DNA from 4 places in the Streptomyces sp. NPDC048277 genome. Region 2 is predicted to be linked to each of the others. Evidence: riboswitches for the same ligand, from Rfam matches in the RefSeq annotation. Region 2 holds a riboswitch; each other region holds the start of a gene.

Region 1 (3,984 bases), on a different contig from region 2:
TCTTCTCCAGGTCGGCGATGACCTCACCGAGGTTCGCGCCTTCGGCACTGACTTCGGCCTGGCCACCGGTGTAGGTGCGCAGGATGGTGGGGATGCGAACGTTGACGCTCACGGTTTGAACCTCCGGACAGGGCGGCGCCCCGGTTTTTTTACGGCCGACTTAGGCGAGCCCGGCCTCGTGGAACGACTCGAGATTGGGCCGAATGGTCGCGGTGAGACCCGTACCCGCGACCGCGTCCAGCGTCTTCAGTCCATCACCGGTGTTGAGTACAACGACCGACTTCGACGGATCAATGAGCCCATTCTCAATGAGCTTCCTGGTGACTCCAACCGTCACACCGCCGGCGGTCTCCGCGAAGATTCCCTCGGTCCGCGCGAGCAGCTTGATCGCGTCGACGACCTGCTCGTCGGTGACGTCCTCCACCGCGCCGCCGGTACGGCGGGCGATGTCGAGGACGTACGGACCGTCGGCCGGGTTGCCGATCGCCAGCGACTTGGCGATGGTGTTCGGCTTCTGCGGCCGGACCACGTCGTGCCCCGCCTTGTACGCGGTCGACACCGGCGAGCACCCCTCCGCCTGCGCACCGAAGATCTTGTACGGCTTGTCCTCGACGAGCCCGAGCTTGATCAGCTCCTGGAGGCCCTTGTCGATCTTGGTGAGCTGCGAGCCGGAGGCGATCGGGATGACGAGCTGGTCCGGGAGCTGCCAGCCGAGCTGCTCGCAGATCTCGTACGCCAGGGTCTTCGACCCCTCCGCGTAGTACGGCCGCAGGTTGACGTTGACGAAGCCCCAGCCCTCGCCGGCCGGGTCGCCGATCAGCTCGGAGCAGAAACGGTTCACGTCGTCGTAGTTGCCCTCGATGCCGACGAGCTCGCCGCCGTAGATCGCGGCCATGACGACCTTGCCCTGCTCCAGGTCGTGCGGGATGAACACGCAGGAGCGGAAGCCGGCCCGGGCGGCGGCGGCGCCGACCGCGCCGGCCAGGTTGCCGGTGGAGGAGCAGGAGAGCGTGGTGTAGCCGAAGGCGCGCGCGGCCTCGACGGCCTGGGCGACGACGCGGTCCTTGAAGGAGTGCGTCGGGTTTCCGGAGTCGTCCTTGACGTACAGGCCGCCGGTGACGCCCAGTTCCTTCGCCAGGTTGTCGGCCTTGACGAGCTTGGTCCAGCCGGGGTTGATGTTCGGCTTGGTCGCCACGTCCGCGGGGACGGGCAGCAGCGGCGCGTAGCGCCAGATGTTCGCGGGACCCGCCTCGATCCGCTTCCGCAGCTCCTCGGTGTCGTAGGCCGAGAAGTCGTACGCGATCTCGAGCGGGCCGAAACACTCCTCGCAGGCGAACACCGGGCCGAGCGGCACCCGGTGGCCACACTCGCGGCAGCTGAGCGCTGCGGCGGGACCGAGGTCTACGGTGGAATCGGTGCTGGTGGCAACAGTCTGCACAGCCATGTGAGGCGAGGCCCTTTCTCCTCATCTTCCTCACGACGCATCTCGCCGTGAGACGGATTTGGCACCTTCCCTAGCCGGGAGCCTCGCGATGATCAACAGTGATCTACGAGTACCGACTGGAGGGTTGCCGGGGCTTCATCGGGCCGTTTCCCTCTGCCCCTCTGGATGAGCTGTATGCGGTTGTCAACACACGGTGACCACAGGACATGCGATGGTCATCGGCGTTGTTCAAGACTGTAACCGAAGGCCAGGACAGTTGAGAGAGTCGTCCGAACCGCGAGATGGATCACACGTGGCAGTGTGGTCGTGACAGTGAGGAGCCGCTGACTGTGCTGGAAGAAGTCGAGCGCTGGCTGGCCACCCGCTCCTGGTCCGTGAACGATCGCCCGCTGCACCGGATACTCGCCGCCAAGCAGCGGTCGGGTCAGTCCGTCTCCGTCGTGCTGCCCGCGCTCAACGAGGAGGAGACGGTCGGTGACATCGTCGCGGTCATCCGCCACGACCTGATGCGGCAGGCGCCGCTCGTCGACGAGATCGTGGTCGTCGACTCCGGCTCCACCGACCGTACGGCGGCGGTGGCCGCGGCGGCGGGCGCGCGCGTCGTCCACCGCGACGAGATCCTCCCCCGTATCCCGGCCGTCCCCGGCAAGGGCGAGGTCCTCTGGCGCTCCCTGCTCGTGACCACCGGGGACATCGTCTGCTTCATCGACGCCGACCTGAGGGACTTCTCCTCCGACTTCGTCTCCGGGATCGTCGGCCCGCTGCTGACCGACCCCGACGTGGACCTGGTCAAGGCGATGTACGACCGCCCGCTCGCCGGCGCGGCCGGGCAGGGCGGCCGGGTCACCGAACTGATGGCCCGCCCGCTGCTGAACATGCACTGGCCGCAGCTGGCCGGTTTCGTCCAGCCGCTGGGCGGCGAGTACGCGGCCCGCCGCTCCCTGCTGGAACAGCTCCCCTTCCCGGTCGGCTACGGCGTGGAGCTGGGCATGCTGGTCGACGCCCTGCACCTGGTCGGCCTGGACGCCCTCGCCCAGGTGGACGTCGGTGTCCGCAAGCACCGCCACCAGGACGGCCAGGCGCTGGGCCGGATGTCCGCCGCGATCTACCGCACGGCACAGCTCCGGCTGGCCCGCGGGCATCTGATCCGGCCCTCGCTGACCCAGTTCGAACGGGGTGAGGACGGCTTCGAACCGCGCACGTACTCCGTGGACACGGAGGAACGGCCGCCGATGGCGGAGATCGCGGAGTACGCCGAGCGCCGGGTGGCGTGACTTCGACGTGCGTTCCGTATACGGCCGCTCGTCGGGCGTAGCCGTACGTTTGAGCGTTTCCGGGCCGGGCTAGGTTGAGGCGTGTGACTCCACCCACGCGTAAACGCGCGGGCTTCCTGCGTCGGCAGCTAGGCCACGTCGCAGAGGACCAGCCCGGCCCTGTTGAGGACGTTCGTCGCGCCGACGTGGTCCGCGTTCGCGGTGAAGCCGCACGCCGTGCATTCGAACTTCGCCTGGGTGACGCGGTTCTCCTTCGCGGCGTGCCCGCATGCGAGGCACGTGCGGGAGGTGTTGCGGGCATCCACTTCGACCACGTGGCGGCCGGCGCTTTCAGCCTTGTTCGCCAGGATCGAGAGGAACTGCGCCCAGCCCGCGTCGAGGATGCTGCGGTTGAGCGCGGCCTTGGTGGCGGCGCCGTTCGGCAGGAAGGCGCCGTTGTTGTCGGGGGCGGGCTTGGGTTTGGGGGTGCGGGTCATGCCCGCGGTGTTCAGTCGCTCGTGAGCGATCGTGTCGTACTCGCGGACCAGGGCGAGTGCGGTCTTGTGGTGGAAGTCGGCGCGCTGGCGTCGGATCTTGGCGTGCAGCTTGGCGACCTTGCGGGCTGCGGCGCGGTGACACTTGCTGCGCTGCCGGGTCCGCGGGGGGAACGTCGCGAGGTGCTGCTGGGCTTCGGCGAGTTCGTCGGCCATCCGGTCGAGGAACTTCGGGTTGGCAATGTGCTCACCGTCAGAGTTGGTCAGGAAGTGCGTGGTGCCCATGTCGATCCCGACCACGGCGCCCGTGGCGGGCAAGGGCGCCGCTGGTACGTCGTCGCAGGAGAGGACGACGTACCAGCGGCGCCCTTCACGCTTGACGCTGATCGTTTTCACGCGGCCCCGGACAAGCCGGTGCTGGTGCACGCGGACGTGACCGACACCTTGCAGGCGTACACGGGTGTGCCGGTCGTAGGGGGTGGAGTCCCAGCGGCAGCCGTCGCCGTCCTTCGGGAAGATGACGGTGTCGAAGTGGCCGACGCCCTTGAAACGCGGGTAGCCGGGCGTCTCGCCGCTCTTGACACGGCGGAAGAACGCCTGGAACGCCTTGTCCAGACGGCGCAGGGTGGCCTGCTGGGAGGAGAACGACCAACGCCCCTGGCGTTCCGGATCGAACGCCCGGATCTCCCTGAGCTGGGCGGACTGGTCGCCGTACCGCACGGACGTCCTGGAGACGTGCCGGTAGGCGTCCCGCCGTTCCTGCAAAGCGCCGTTATAGAGCGAGCAGTGGTCG
Region 2 (3,984 bases):
GGGCCGGGAGCGCGGCCGGGCTTGATGCCCAAGCGCTCGGCGATCACGGCCGTCGCCTCCGCCTCGGTGAGCGTGAGGAAGCGGGGGAGCCGCAGTCTGCGGCCGTACAGACGGCTGTAGAAGGCGAGGGAGTCGCCGCGCAGCGGGTAGCAGCGGAAGTCGTCCTCGGTGACGTTCGCGATCGAGACCGGGGGGATGGTGTGGGTGGCGTGCATGAAGGCACCGCCGCCGCCCGCGACGACGTACTGGACGGTGCGGCCGTCGACGTCGACGGGGTAGCGCTGGTAGTTGTGGATGTCGCCGCCGATCGCCGCCACATAGTGGTGGGCCGGGTCGCGGACGATGTCGTCGACCGTGCCGCCGCCCTCGATCGGGCACGGGTGGTGCTCGCCGTCCACGTACAGCGGGGAGCCGGTGACCAGGATCTTCGGGCGCGGCCCCCGGGACACCTCGCGCAGCCAGGCGCCCTGTTCGGCGTCGATCGTGCCGAGCAGACCGGTGTCGATACCGACGATCCGGACCGGCCCGGCGTCGATCGCCCAGTACGGGCCCGGCTGTACGGCCGTCTGCTGCTGCGTCGGCCGCAACTTCCTTGCGTCCGACAAGAGTTGCTCGTCGGCCGGGCGCGGCCGGTGCCACAGCAGGGCGCGCCACCAGGCCCGGGTGAGCGGGCGGGGCTTCGGTTCGGGCGGGAGCGGCGGGGTGTCCTCGCAGAAGACGCGCATGAACGCGCCGAGGTCCTCGTACCAGTCGTGGTTGCCGGGTATCGCGTATATCGGCGCCGGATAGTCCTGGTACGGGCGGAAGAACTTGGTGCCGTAGTCGTCGGTGGTGCCCACCGGATAGATCACGTCGCTCGCGATCACCGCGAAGTCGGTGTCCTGACTCGCCTTCAGAAAGCCCGGCACGACGGCGTACTGGGAGTCGTCGCCCTCACCGGTGTCGCCGATCACCATGAACGAGAACCGGTCCGCCTCATGACGCCGGATCACCTTGTCGGCGGGCGCTCCGGCCGCCGCCCGCTGGGCCACCCAGCGGCTGCGGGTACGGCCGGTCGGGTCGCCGAACCAGGACGCCAGCACGCCGTTGCGGGCGGCCCACAGGGTTCTGGGGTCGAACCAGAAGATCTTCTCGACGTGCTCCGGCATCAGTTGCTTGTAGGCGCCGCGTTCGGCCGAGCCCCAGCCGGCGCCTTCTGCGGTATCGCGTGAGGAGTCAGACACCGGGGCACCGTAGCAACGCGCCCTTGCCGAGGCCTTGTCGGCCCGCCGTTCGCGGCTCCCTCGACGTCGTAGGACACGCCGAGCCACGGTTCGCCCGAGCCACGAGTTCCGGTGATCAAGCCCTGGCAGGCCGGACGGCAACCCTCGACGCGGCGGGGTGCCCCAGGTGACGGCTCGGCGGATGTCCCAGTCGTCCCCCGGTTCGAGCGAAGCCGAGAACTGGGGGAGGTCGGTGTGGTCGAGGTAGCCGCTGCGCCGAACGCACTTGCAGAGACGGGCCGCTGCCCGCCGAGGACCCGCTCGTCGAGGAGAACGACGGCTCCTTCGGCGCCCGCCGGATCGCCGATCCGCGCAAGGTCGCCGCCGAATGGCGGCAGCAGGCGGACGTTAATGGCTGGTCGCGCCGGGACACTGTCATCGCCCCCGGACCGCAGCGCGGGCACGTCGGCACTCCGTCCGGTCTCGCCGACAAGTTCGCCCACTACGTGCGCCACGGCACCGTCGACGGTTTCAACGTCACGCCGTACCTCATCCCCGACCGCCTGGACGACATCGTCGAGCTGCTGATCCCGGAGCTGCAGGAGCGCGGCGTCTACCGTACGGCGTACACCGGTACGACCCTGCGCGAGCATCTGGACCTGCGGGCACCCCTCACCCACCGCGCCGCACCGGAGGAGGAGCGGGCGGAGGGCTGAGCGGTCACCACTCGTAGGGGTTCGAGGGGGTGCCGTACCGATCCTGTGGGCCGGGTGCGGGGCGGGCGGGGGCGCCGTGCCGACCGGTGCCGCCGGGTGTGTCGTACGGGCCGGTGCCGCCCGGGGCGCCGGAAAGGTCCGTGGCGGCCGATGCGGCCCGGGTCGGCGAGCCGGGCCGGCCCCCGCCGCCGGGCGCAGGGCGGGCCGGACGGCTGTAGCGGTTGCGGGGGGTGCGTCCGCCGCGTGGGCCCGGCGGCCGTGAACGCGCCGCCCGGGCCGGTGTCGCGGGCCCGCCCTTCTCGCCCGTCCCGCGGTCCCAGTCGTCCTCGCCCAGGACCAGCAGGGGGTCGAACATCACCACCACCCCGGCCAGCAGCAGGAAGACGGCCGGGCCCAGCAGCATGGGCAACAGCAGCGACGTCGGTGACCCGCTCGACCAGGCGGTGACGGACGCCGGGTGCAGATCGACGCTCACGGCCGCCATGGCGGTGTAGTGCATGCCGGACACCGCCAGGCCCATCACCAGGCTGGCGCCCAGGCTCGCCGTGAAGCCCCGGATCGACACGGCCGCCCACAGCGCGGCCGTCGCCGCCGCGATCGCGATCACCACCGACAGGGCGACCGTGAACCGGTCGTAGTGAATCGTTCCGTCAAGGCGGAGCGCGGCCATGCCCAGATAGTGCATGGCCGCCACACCGAGCCCCGTGACCACACCCGCCGCCCAGAGGGTGCCGGCGGTCGCGCCCCGGTAGCCGACCGCGAAGACACCGATGCCGACCACCAGGATCGCCACCGCCAGACTGAGCAGGGTCAGGCTCACGTCGTAGCGGATCGTGGTCCCCTGGACATGGAAACCGATCATCGCGATGAAGTGCATCGTCCAGATGCCGCAGCCGATCGAGGCCGCCCCCAGGGCCAGCCAACCGGGCTTCCAGGACTGCCCGTTGTGGTACAGCGACCGGACGATGCAGCGCAGCCCCAGCGCCGCGCCCAGACAGGCCATCAGATAGGCCGCCACCGGAGTGACCGCGCCGTAGTGGAACCCGCTTATCGTGCCGTGCATATGTAACTCCCCCCAGAGTCACGGCTGTTGTGGGGAAGGTACTACGGGCCGGGGGTGGCGGACGCGGCGTTCACCGGGACTTCAGCTGCCGCTACGGCATCACGGGGCGACGATCTTGATCGCGCTCATCCAGCCGTGCCCCTCGGGCCGTGTCTGCAGAGCCATGTGCAGCAACTGGATGCCCTCCAGCTCACGGGCGTGGCGGAGGCCGCCGACGACCACCGGGTTGAGGCCGCCGGAGGAGGCCAGCTCGGCCACCTGGTCGCGGGCCGCCGCGTCGTCGCCCGCGATGAACACGTCCAGCGGCAGTCCGCCGACCTCACCGGCGACCAGCGCACCGGCGAACGTGGTGTTGAAGGCCTTCACGATCCGTGTGCCGGGCGCGGCGGCGTCCGCGAGCTGTTGGGCGGCGGAGCTGTCCGCGGGCACCGTGAGCGAGTCGAAGGTCGAGAAGTCCACCGGGTTGGAGATGTCGACGACCGTCTTCCCGGCGAGCTGGTCCCCGTACTCGGTCACGACCTGCTTGGCCACGTCGAACGGCACGGCGAGCACCACCACGTCCGCCGCCCCCACGGCGTCCGGCACGGCGGGCGCCACATCGGCCCCGGCCACCCGCTCGCCCAGGGCGTCGGCGAGCGCGGCTGCCTTGGCCGGATCCGTACCGATCAGCCGGACGGCGTGCCCGCCCGCCAGGGCCCGGGTGGCGATACCGCCCGCCATGTTGCCTGTGCCGACGATGAAGACCCGCATGGGTGAGCCCTTTCCGTGGGGGTGGGAGCTGCCGACGTCCGGTCCGGGGCGCAGGGGATCACATCCCGGACCCAAACAAGGATAAATGGGGCAGGGTGTCGAAGTCTGGCGGAGGGCAGTCGGGAGATCCCGTGGCGTCCTTTCCGGGGCGGTCGGTGTCCGGCGCGTCCGCCGCCACCCCCGTCACCCGCACCTCGATGCCGTCGCCCGCCGTCCGGCCCGGTTCGGCGGGACCCCCGACCTCGAACCGGCC
Region 3 (3,984 bases), on a different contig from region 2:
TGCCGCAGCGCGGGCACAGCGCGTCGGCGAGCGGCGACCGTACGGCCCGGCCGGCCTCGTCGACGTACTCCTGGGTGCTCTGCAGCTCCGGGTCGGCGATCGGGTCGGTGAAGAAGACCGCCTGGAAGGTGGCCTCCCAGACCTTGCCGCAGTTCCCGCAGGCGAACGCGAAGGTCTCGGGCACGGCACCGGGCACGGGCCCGGGACCCGGGGGCTCGGTCATCGGCTCCGGCTCCTGTCGTTCGGCCTGCGTCTCCAGCGGACCGCCCCTCCGGGCCGGCGGCAAGTCGGGGCCGGGTGTCCCAGGCGTGGACGCCCTCTTGACGTCGGGCGGAGGCCGATCGACACTCCAGAAGGGAATCCTAGTGAAAAGGTAGGGAAAGATGGGTCGCCTGCGGACGGTCACCGGCAGACAGCGCCGAGAGAGCCGTACCCCCTGCCCGGCCCCCCTGCTCACCTCCCGCCTGCACATCGATCTGCTGCGTGTGTGCAGCGCCATCAGCCGCACGGTCTGAGTGCCCGCTCCACCGCACCGGCCGAGCGCCCACCCATCGACGAACGCTTCCGCCGCGCGTACGTCCGCGCGCCCGTACCCGGGGAGACGCATGTCCATCACTCCGCTCGCCGCCCTTCCGTCCGTCCGTACCGCCCCCGCCTTCCGGGGGCGCATCGGCCGGGACGCGCGCAGCGGCCACTACGCCGTGCCGCGCCGCTACCGGCTCCATCTGGCCACCGCCTGTCCCGACGGCCTCCGCATCGCCGTCGGCCACAGCCTCCTGGCGCTGGACGACTGTTGTCCGGTCACCTTCCTGCCCGCCGTCCCCGACTGTCCCGACGGCAGCCACACGGCGCTGCGCCCGCTGTACGAGGCGAGCGCGCACCGCTACTCGGGACCGGCCCTCGCGCCCGTGCTCAGCGACGACTGGTCCGGCCGGATCGTCAGCACCCACAGCCGCGACATCCTGCGCGACCTGGACCGTCACTTCGGCGACGGTGTCACCCGGCTCCATCCGTGCGGCGCCGAGGCGGAGATCGAGGCCGTCGAGCGGCTGTGCGCGGAGGGCATCGAGCGGTCCGCGCAGCGCGCCGGCCGCGAGGGCGGCGACCCGGCGGCGCTGGACACCCTGCTCGCCACCCTGGGCGAGCTGGAACGCCGGCTGACCGGGATGGAGTTCCTGATCGACGGTCAACTCACCGCCGCCGACGTCGAGTTGTGGGTCGCCCTGGTGCAGCTCGACACCGTGCACCGCAACCACCTGGACGCCTCCGCCGTGCACCGCATCGCCGGCCACCCGGTGCTGTGGGCCTACGCCCGGCGGCTGGCCGCACACCCGGCCTTCGGCGCCCACCTCGACCTCGACGGCATCGCCCGCCGTCACCACGGCCGTTGCCAGGGGCTGGAAGCCGCCGGCGCGGCTGTCCAGATCCTGGACTGGGCCGGTCATGCGGCGGACACTTCCGCAGGTGAGAGCGGCCCGAACCGTTCCGCCAACTGGACAGGCGTTGACATTCGTTCGGGCAGCTGACTTACTTACGGCTCAGAACGGTCAAGAGCGTCAGCATCAAGCCCTGGCTTGCTGACCGGCAACCCTCGCGTCGCGGTGGGGTGCCCCAGGTGACGACCGGACCGGATGACGACGTTCGGTAAGCGCGAGGCCTCCGGGCCACCACAACAATGACAGGTGACGGACATGTACGCAGTTTCCAGGACGGCCCGGCGCCGCCCTCAGAGCTGCGTACAGCCGTACCCGAGCCCGCTCGTCGCCGACCGTGCCGTCGACCTGCTCCGCGTCAACAGCGCCCTGTGTAGCGCGTGTACCGCACCGGGCCGCGCCCGCTGTCAGGTCTGACCGGGCCTTCCGGCCCTTCCCGCCTGTCTCGCCCGCACCCCGCAGCAGTCTCTCCTCGCCGCACGCCGCCTCCCCGGTGTGATCTCTTCCGCCCAGCCCCCGCATCCCGCGCGCCCCCGCGCCCCGTGCCGTGCCCGAACACGGTGCGGCCGCGCCTGCCCGCTCGTGGGAGGCGGGGTGTCCGACTTCGCCGGAGCCCGCCATGAGTGAACCCCCAGGCGCCACCATCGCCGCCCCCGAGGCGCCAGCCGCCGCCGACGAACCGTCAAAACCACTGACAGCACAGCGAGTTCTGCCCCTGCGCAGGCCGGGACGGTGGATCGCCACCGCAGTCGTCCTGGTCCTGGTCGCCCAGTTCGCGCACGGACTGGTGACCAACCCCTTCTACCAGTGGGACCGCTGGGGCTACTGGTTCCTGCGGCCGACCATCCTCGACGGACTGGTCATCACCCTCGAAGTCACCGCCTACAGCGCGGTGTTGGGCCTCCTCGGCGGCGTCCTCCTGGCCCTGGCCCGGCTCTCGGGGAGCCCGGTGCTGCGCGCGGTCAGCTGGACGTACGTCTGGGCGCTGCGCTCCATCCCGCTCATCGTGGTGCTGCTCTTCCTCTACAACTTCAGCGCGCTGTACAAGACATTGAGCGTCGGCGTTCCCTTCGGACCGGCCTTCTTCTCCTTCGACGAGTCGAAGCTCGCCACCGACATGGTCATCGCCGTCATCGGCCTCAGCCTCAACGAGGCGGCCTACGCGGCCGAGGTGGTCCGCGGCGGCATCCTCTCCGTGGACCAGGGCCAGCACGAGGCGGCCGCCGCCCTCGGGCTGCCCAAGGGCTACCAGTTCCGGAAGATAGTCTTCCCGCAGGCCCTCCGGTCGATCATCCCGAACTACGTCAACCAGCTCATCGGCCTGATCAAGAGCACTTCACTGGTGTTCTACGTCTCGCTGCTCGACCTCTTCGGCACCGCGCAGAGCATGGGCTCCACCTACCCCGGCGACATCGTGCCGCTGCTGCTGGTGGTCACCGTCTGGTACCTGATCCTCACCAGCGTCGTCTCCGTGATCCAGTTCTACGTCGAGCGGTACTACGCCCGGGGCGCCACCCGTTCGCTGCCGCCGACGCCCCTGCAGAAACTGCGGGCGGGCCTCATCGATCTGCGCGCCCGCCTCCGCCGGGAGGCCGCCGTATGAGCACCACCGACACCCTGGAGACGGCCCCCGCCTCCCTGGAGATCCACGACGTCCACAAGTGGTACGGCGCCCACCGCGTCCTCGACGGCGTCGATCTGACCGTCCGCCCCGGCGAGGTCACCGTCATCCTCGGCCCGTCCGGCTCCGGCAAGTCCACGCTCCTCAGGGTGATCAACCACCTGGAGAAGCCCGAGATCGGCCATGTCAGCCTGAACGGCGAACCGATCGGGGTGAAGCGCCAGGGCGACCGGCTCAAGGAGCTGAGCGAGCGCGCCATCCTGGCCCAGCGCAGCCGGATCGGCTTCGTCTTCCAGAACTTCAACCTCTTCCCGCACCTGACCGTGCTGGACAACGTGGCGGCCGCGCCCGTCGCCACCGGAAAGCTCGGCAAGCCCGAGGCGCAGCAGCTGGCCAAGGAACTCCTCGAACGCGTGGGCCTCGGCGAACGCGTCGGCGCCTATCCGCGGCAGCTGTCCGGCGGCCAGCAGCAGCGCGTCGCCATCGCCCGCGCCCTCGCCCTGCGCCCGGGCGTCATCCTCTTCGACGAGCCCACCTCCGCCCTGGACCCCGAACTCGTCGGGGAGGTCCTCGCCGTCATCAAGGACCTGGCCACCAGCGGCACCACGCTCGTCATCGTCACCCACGAGATCGGCTTCGCCCGCGAGATCGCCGACCGGGTCGTCTTCATCGACGGCGGAAAGATCGTCGAGCAGGGCCCGCCCTCCGAGGTTCTCGACAAGCCACAGCACGAGCGGACCAGGGACTTCCTCAGCAAGGTCCTCTGAAAGGTCCTGCGACCTTCCCCGCAACGCCCTCACCCTCATCACCGGCACCGACAAGGAACGGCCATGTCTACCCACTTCACCCGACGCAGCCTGATCAGAGGCCTCACCGCGGCCACCGCCGTCGCCTCCCTCGCCACCGGGCTCGCCGCCTGCGGTGGCAACA
Region 4 (3,984 bases), on a different contig from region 2:
ACGGCCCGGCGCGGGAGGCGCTCACCCCGGCCACGGCCCTCTTCATCCACGGCAGCTGGGTGCACCTGCTCGGCAACATGCTCTTCCTCTTCGTCTTCGGGGCGATGACCGAGGAGCGGATGGGCCGCGTGGAGTTCACCCTTTTCTACGTCGGCTGCGGCTATCTCGCGCTGCTCGGCTACGCGGCCGCCAACGCCACGTCCCAGCAGTCGCTGGTGGGGGCGTCCGGGGCGATCTCGGCGGTCCTCGGAGCGTTCCTGTACCTGTTCCCCAGCGCCCGCGTGACCAGTCTTCTCCCCTTCCTCTTCTTCCTGCCCCTGCGCTTCCCGGCCTGGGTGGTGCTCCCCTTCTGGGCGGCCCTGCAGTGGCTGGCCCTGGGCCAGGCCCCCGCGGGCCCCGGCGTGGCCTACCTCGCCCACCTGGTCGGCTTCGGACTCGGCTTCGGCTACGCGTGGGGGCGGTACGGCCGTAGGACTAAAGTGAGGACCGCCCGAGCCCCGGCACCCGAGGGAGAGAACCAGCCGTGATCACCGCGATCGTCCTCATCAAGACCAGCGTGGACCGGATCCCCGAGATCGCGGAACAGATCGCCGCGCTGGAGAGTGTGAGCGAGGTCTTCTCCGTCACCGGTACGTACGATCTGATCGCCATGGTCCGGGTGCAGCAGCACGAGGACCTGGCCGAGGTCATCCCGGGCCGCATCAGCAAGATCCCCGGCGTGGAGGGCACCGACACGCACGTCGCGTTCCGCACGTACTCGCAGCACGACCTGGAGGCGGCGTTCGCGATCGGCCTGGACAGCTAGCGCCCCGCAAGGGGCGCGGGGAACTGCGCGCTCAGCCCCCACCGGCCCGCGGTGTGGTCTCCTGCGGGTGCGTCGTGGCTGGTCGCGCAGTTCCCCGCGCCCCTTAAAAACAGGTAGGTCAGCTCACCGCCGGGACGCAGCGGCCGTCCTCCGTGCGGTAGGACCACTTCGCACCGTCGGTCACCAGTTCCCGCACCGCGGTCACGAACCGCTCCACATGCTCGTCCGGCGTTCCCGCGCCGAAGCTGACGCGGATCGCGTTGAGGGACTTCTCCCCCGGTGCCGCCTCCGGCGCCCCGCACTCGCCCTGGGTCTGGGGGGCGGAGCCCAGGAGCGTGCGGACCAGGGGGTGGGCGCAGAAGAGGCCGTCGCGGACGCCGATGCCGTACTCGGCGGAGAGCGCGGCCGCGAAGTGGGAGCTGTTCCAGCCGTCCACCACGAAGCTGATCACACCGACGCGCGGGGCGTCGTCCCCGAAGAGGGAGAGGATCCGTACCTCCGGGACCTCGGCCAGCCCCGCCCGCACCTTCTCGATCAGGTGCCGCTCCCGGGCGACCAGCGTGTCGAAGCCGGCCTCGGTCAGCGCCTTGCAGGCGGAGGCGATGGAGTAGGCGCCGATGACATTGGGCGACCCGGCCTCGTGCCGCGCGGCGCTCTCGTGCCACTCCACGGCCACTCCCCCGTCCTCGCGCCGGGTGACCCTGCGGCTGGCGCCGCCGCCCGCGAGGTACGGCTCGGCGGCCCGCAGCCAGTCGGCGCGGCCGGCGAGGACGCCGGAACCGAAGGGGGCGTACAGCTTGTGGCCGGAGAAGGCGACCCAGTCGACGTCCAGGTCACGGACGGACACGGGGTGGTGCGGGGCCAGCTGGGCCGCGTCCAGGACGATCCGGGCGCCGTGCGCGTGCGCGGCGGCCGCGAGCTCCCGTACGGGCCAGAGCTCGCCGGTGACGTTGGACGCGCCGGTGACGCAGACCAGGGCCGGGCCGTGCGGGTCGCGGTCGGCGAGCGCGCGCTCCAGGGTCGCCACCGCCTGCCGCGGGGTGCGCGGGGCGTCGAGGTAGGTGACCCGCGCGTCCTGCCAGGGCAGCAGGGAGGCGTGGTGCTCGGTCTCGAAGACGAAGACCTGGCAGTCGGCGGGGAGGGCGCGGGCCAGGAGGTTCAGGGAGTCGGTCGTCGAGCGGGTGAAGACCAGCTGGTCGTCCGGGCGGCAGTCCAGGAACTCGGCGACCGTCCTGCGGGCGTTCTCGAAGAGGTCCGTGGAGAGCTGGGAGAGGTAGCCGGCGCCGCGGTGGACGCTGCCGTAGTACGGCGCGTACGCCGCGACGTCGTCCCAGACCCGCTGCAGGGCGGGGGCGCTGGCCGCGTAGTCGAGGGCGGCGTAGGTGACCTCGCCGCCGGTCACGAGCGGGACGGTGACATCCCGGCCCAGAACGGGCAGGGGGGCACAAACGGACTGGGCGGAGGCAGCGGTGGAGACGGACATGGCGAAACTCCTGTGAGGGTGAGCGGAACCGCCGCGCCGGACGGTACGTCGACGACACGGGGAAAAGTGCAAAGGGGTACGCGGAGGCGGGGCTCTACGCCCTATCGCATTCGCTTGCTCACAGAAGGCTCCCTCGTACGACCAGGACCCCTGGTGTGTCGAGGGGTCCGCGCTTGCCGTAGACCTCGCTGCCTACGGCCTGGTCTTCACCCGGGGCACCCCGCCACGGACGGAGGGTTGCCGGACAGTCGGCCGGGGCCTCATGACTGTCACTCATGACCTGGGGAAAAACGTAGGGGAAGTGATCGCGGACGCGCAACTCCTGTCCGGATGACGGGACAGGGGAGTCTCCCTTTTCTCCGCCGCTACGGCGATCAGCCGCGACGGCGCGGTCCGGCGGTGCCGAACCGCGCCTCGACCCGGCGGCCGCGGCCCCTACTTGTGCGTCGCCGCCGACCAGCGCTCCAGCGCCCGCTTGGCGGAACCCGAGTCGATGGACTCGGCCGCCCTGGCCATGCCGGCGCGGAGTTGCTCGGCGAGCGTTCCCGGGCCCGGATCGAGGGCAACCAGGGCCGCCGCCGAGTTCAGGAGGACCGCGTCCCGTACCGGGCCGGTCTCGCCGTCCAGGAGCCTGCGGGCGACCTCCGCGTTGTACGACGGGTCGCCGCCGCGCAGGGCCTCCACCGGGACCAGGTCGATGCCGACGTCACGCGGGTCGAAGGTCTCCTCGGTGACCTTGCCGTCGCGGACGATCCACACGCGGGACGTGGCGGTCGTCGTCAGTTCGTCGAGGCCGTCGTCGCCGCGGAAGACCAGGGAGGAGTTGCCGCGCTCCGCGAAGACGCCCGCGACGACGGGTGCCATGCGCGGGTCCGCGACGCCGACCGCCTGGGCCCGCACCCGCGCGGGGTTGGTCAGCGGGCCGAGGATGTTGAACACCGTGCGGATGCCCAACTGGCCGCGCGCGGCGCCCACATGGCGCAGCGCCGGGTGGAACTTCACGGCGAAGCAGAAGGTGATGCCGGCCTCCTCGGCGACCTCGGCGACCCGCTGCGGGGTCAGGTCGAGGTTGACGCCGAGCTTCTCCAGGACGTCCGAGGCACCGGACGCGGAGGAGGCCGCACGGTTGCCGTGCTTGACGACCTTCGCGCCCGTGCCGGCCACCACCAGCGCCGACATCGTGGAGATGTTCACCGTCTTCGCGCCGTCGCCGCCGGTGCCGACGATGTCGACCGTGCGGCCCGGCACCTCGATGACGTTCGCGTGCTCGTACATCGTGCGGACGAGGCCGTTGATCTCCTCGACCGTCTCGCCCTTCGCCCGCAGGGCGACGACGAAGCCCGCGATCTGCGCGTCGGTCGCCTGGCCGCGCATGATCTGGTCCATCGCCCAGGCCGTCGCCTCGGCGCTCTGGTCCTGGCCGTACAGCAGCGCGTTCAGTACCCCGGGCCAGGAACGGCCCGCCGCGATATCGCCTCCAGCGGGGGTCACAGCGCTCATAAGGCCGCTCCTGATCGTCGTACCGATGAAAAAGGCAGTGTCAGGGCCTACCCTATCCAGCCCCGGGCACGGCGAAGGGCCCCCGTCCGTACACCGGACGGGGGCCCTTCGCCGTGGCGTGGCGACGCGTCGATCAGTGGTGGCCGTGGCCGCTCGTGATCTCCTTGTACTCCTCCACAGTGGGCTTCGGGATCTG

Evidence for each region. Region 2 has a riboswitch for S-adenosylmethionine ahead of AB0D85_RS43160 (hypothetical protein). Riboswitches for the same ligand answer to the same signal wherever they lie in the genome.
Region 1: another riboswitch for S-adenosylmethionine. It lies ahead of thrC (threonine synthase); the one in region 2 lies ahead of AB0D85_RS43160 (hypothetical protein).
Region 3: another riboswitch for S-adenosylmethionine. It lies ahead of AB0D85_RS14545 (amino acid ABC transporter permease); the one in region 2 lies ahead of AB0D85_RS43160 (hypothetical protein).
Region 4: another riboswitch for S-adenosylmethionine. It lies ahead of AB0D85_RS05620 (aminotransferase class V-fold PLP-dependent enzyme); the one in region 2 lies ahead of AB0D85_RS43160 (hypothetical protein).

Annotation. Positions count from the first base shown of each region.
Region 1 is NZ_JBEZLQ010000012.1:177,146-181,129, forward strand. Features, by position in the region: gene AB0D85_RS25930 (MoaD/ThiS family protein) at 1-112, opposite strand, end outside; gene thrC (threonine synthase) at 161-1,444, opposite strand; SAM riboswitch class I at 1,463-1,616, opposite strand; gene AB0D85_RS25940 (glucosyl-3-phosphoglycerate synthase) at 1,774-2,718, shown strand; gene AB0D85_RS25945 (transposase) at 2,847-3,984, opposite strand, start outside.
Region 2 is NZ_JBEZLQ010000030.1:63,587-67,570, forward strand. Features, by position in the region: gene AB0D85_RS43155 (metallophosphoesterase) at 1-1,223, opposite strand, end outside; SAM riboswitch class IV at 1,321-1,432, shown strand; gene AB0D85_RS43160 (hypothetical protein) at 1,709-1,918, shown strand; gene AB0D85_RS43165 (MHYT domain-containing protein) at 1,923-2,981, opposite strand; gene AB0D85_RS43170 (NAD(P)-binding domain-containing protein) at 3,081-3,731, opposite strand.
Region 3 is NZ_JBEZLQ010000005.1:356,493-360,476, forward strand. Features, by position in the region: gene AB0D85_RS14530 (hypothetical protein) at 1-223, opposite strand, end outside; gene AB0D85_RS14535 (putative leader peptide) at 384-515, shown strand; gene AB0D85_RS14540 (glutathione S-transferase C-terminal domain-containing protein) at 606-1,526, shown strand; SAM riboswitch class IV at 1,546-1,657, shown strand; gene AB0D85_RS14545 (amino acid ABC transporter permease) at 2,053-3,036, shown strand; gene AB0D85_RS14550 (amino acid ABC transporter ATP-binding protein) at 3,033-3,821, shown strand; gene AB0D85_RS14555 (transporter substrate-binding domain-containing protein) at 3,885-3,984, shown strand, end outside.
Region 4 is NZ_JBEZLQ010000002.1:209,731-213,714, reverse strand. Features, by position in the region: gene AB0D85_RS05630 (rhomboid family intramembrane serine protease) at 1-527, shown strand, start outside; gene AB0D85_RS05625 (Lrp/AsnC ligand binding domain-containing protein) at 524-805, shown strand; gene AB0D85_RS05620 (aminotransferase class V-fold PLP-dependent enzyme) at 924-2,288, opposite strand; SAM riboswitch class IV at 2,453-2,569, opposite strand; gene trpD (anthranilate phosphoribosyltransferase) at 2,724-3,788, opposite strand; gene AB0D85_RS05610 (ubiquinol-cytochrome c reductase cytochrome b subunit) at 3,922-3,984, opposite strand, start outside.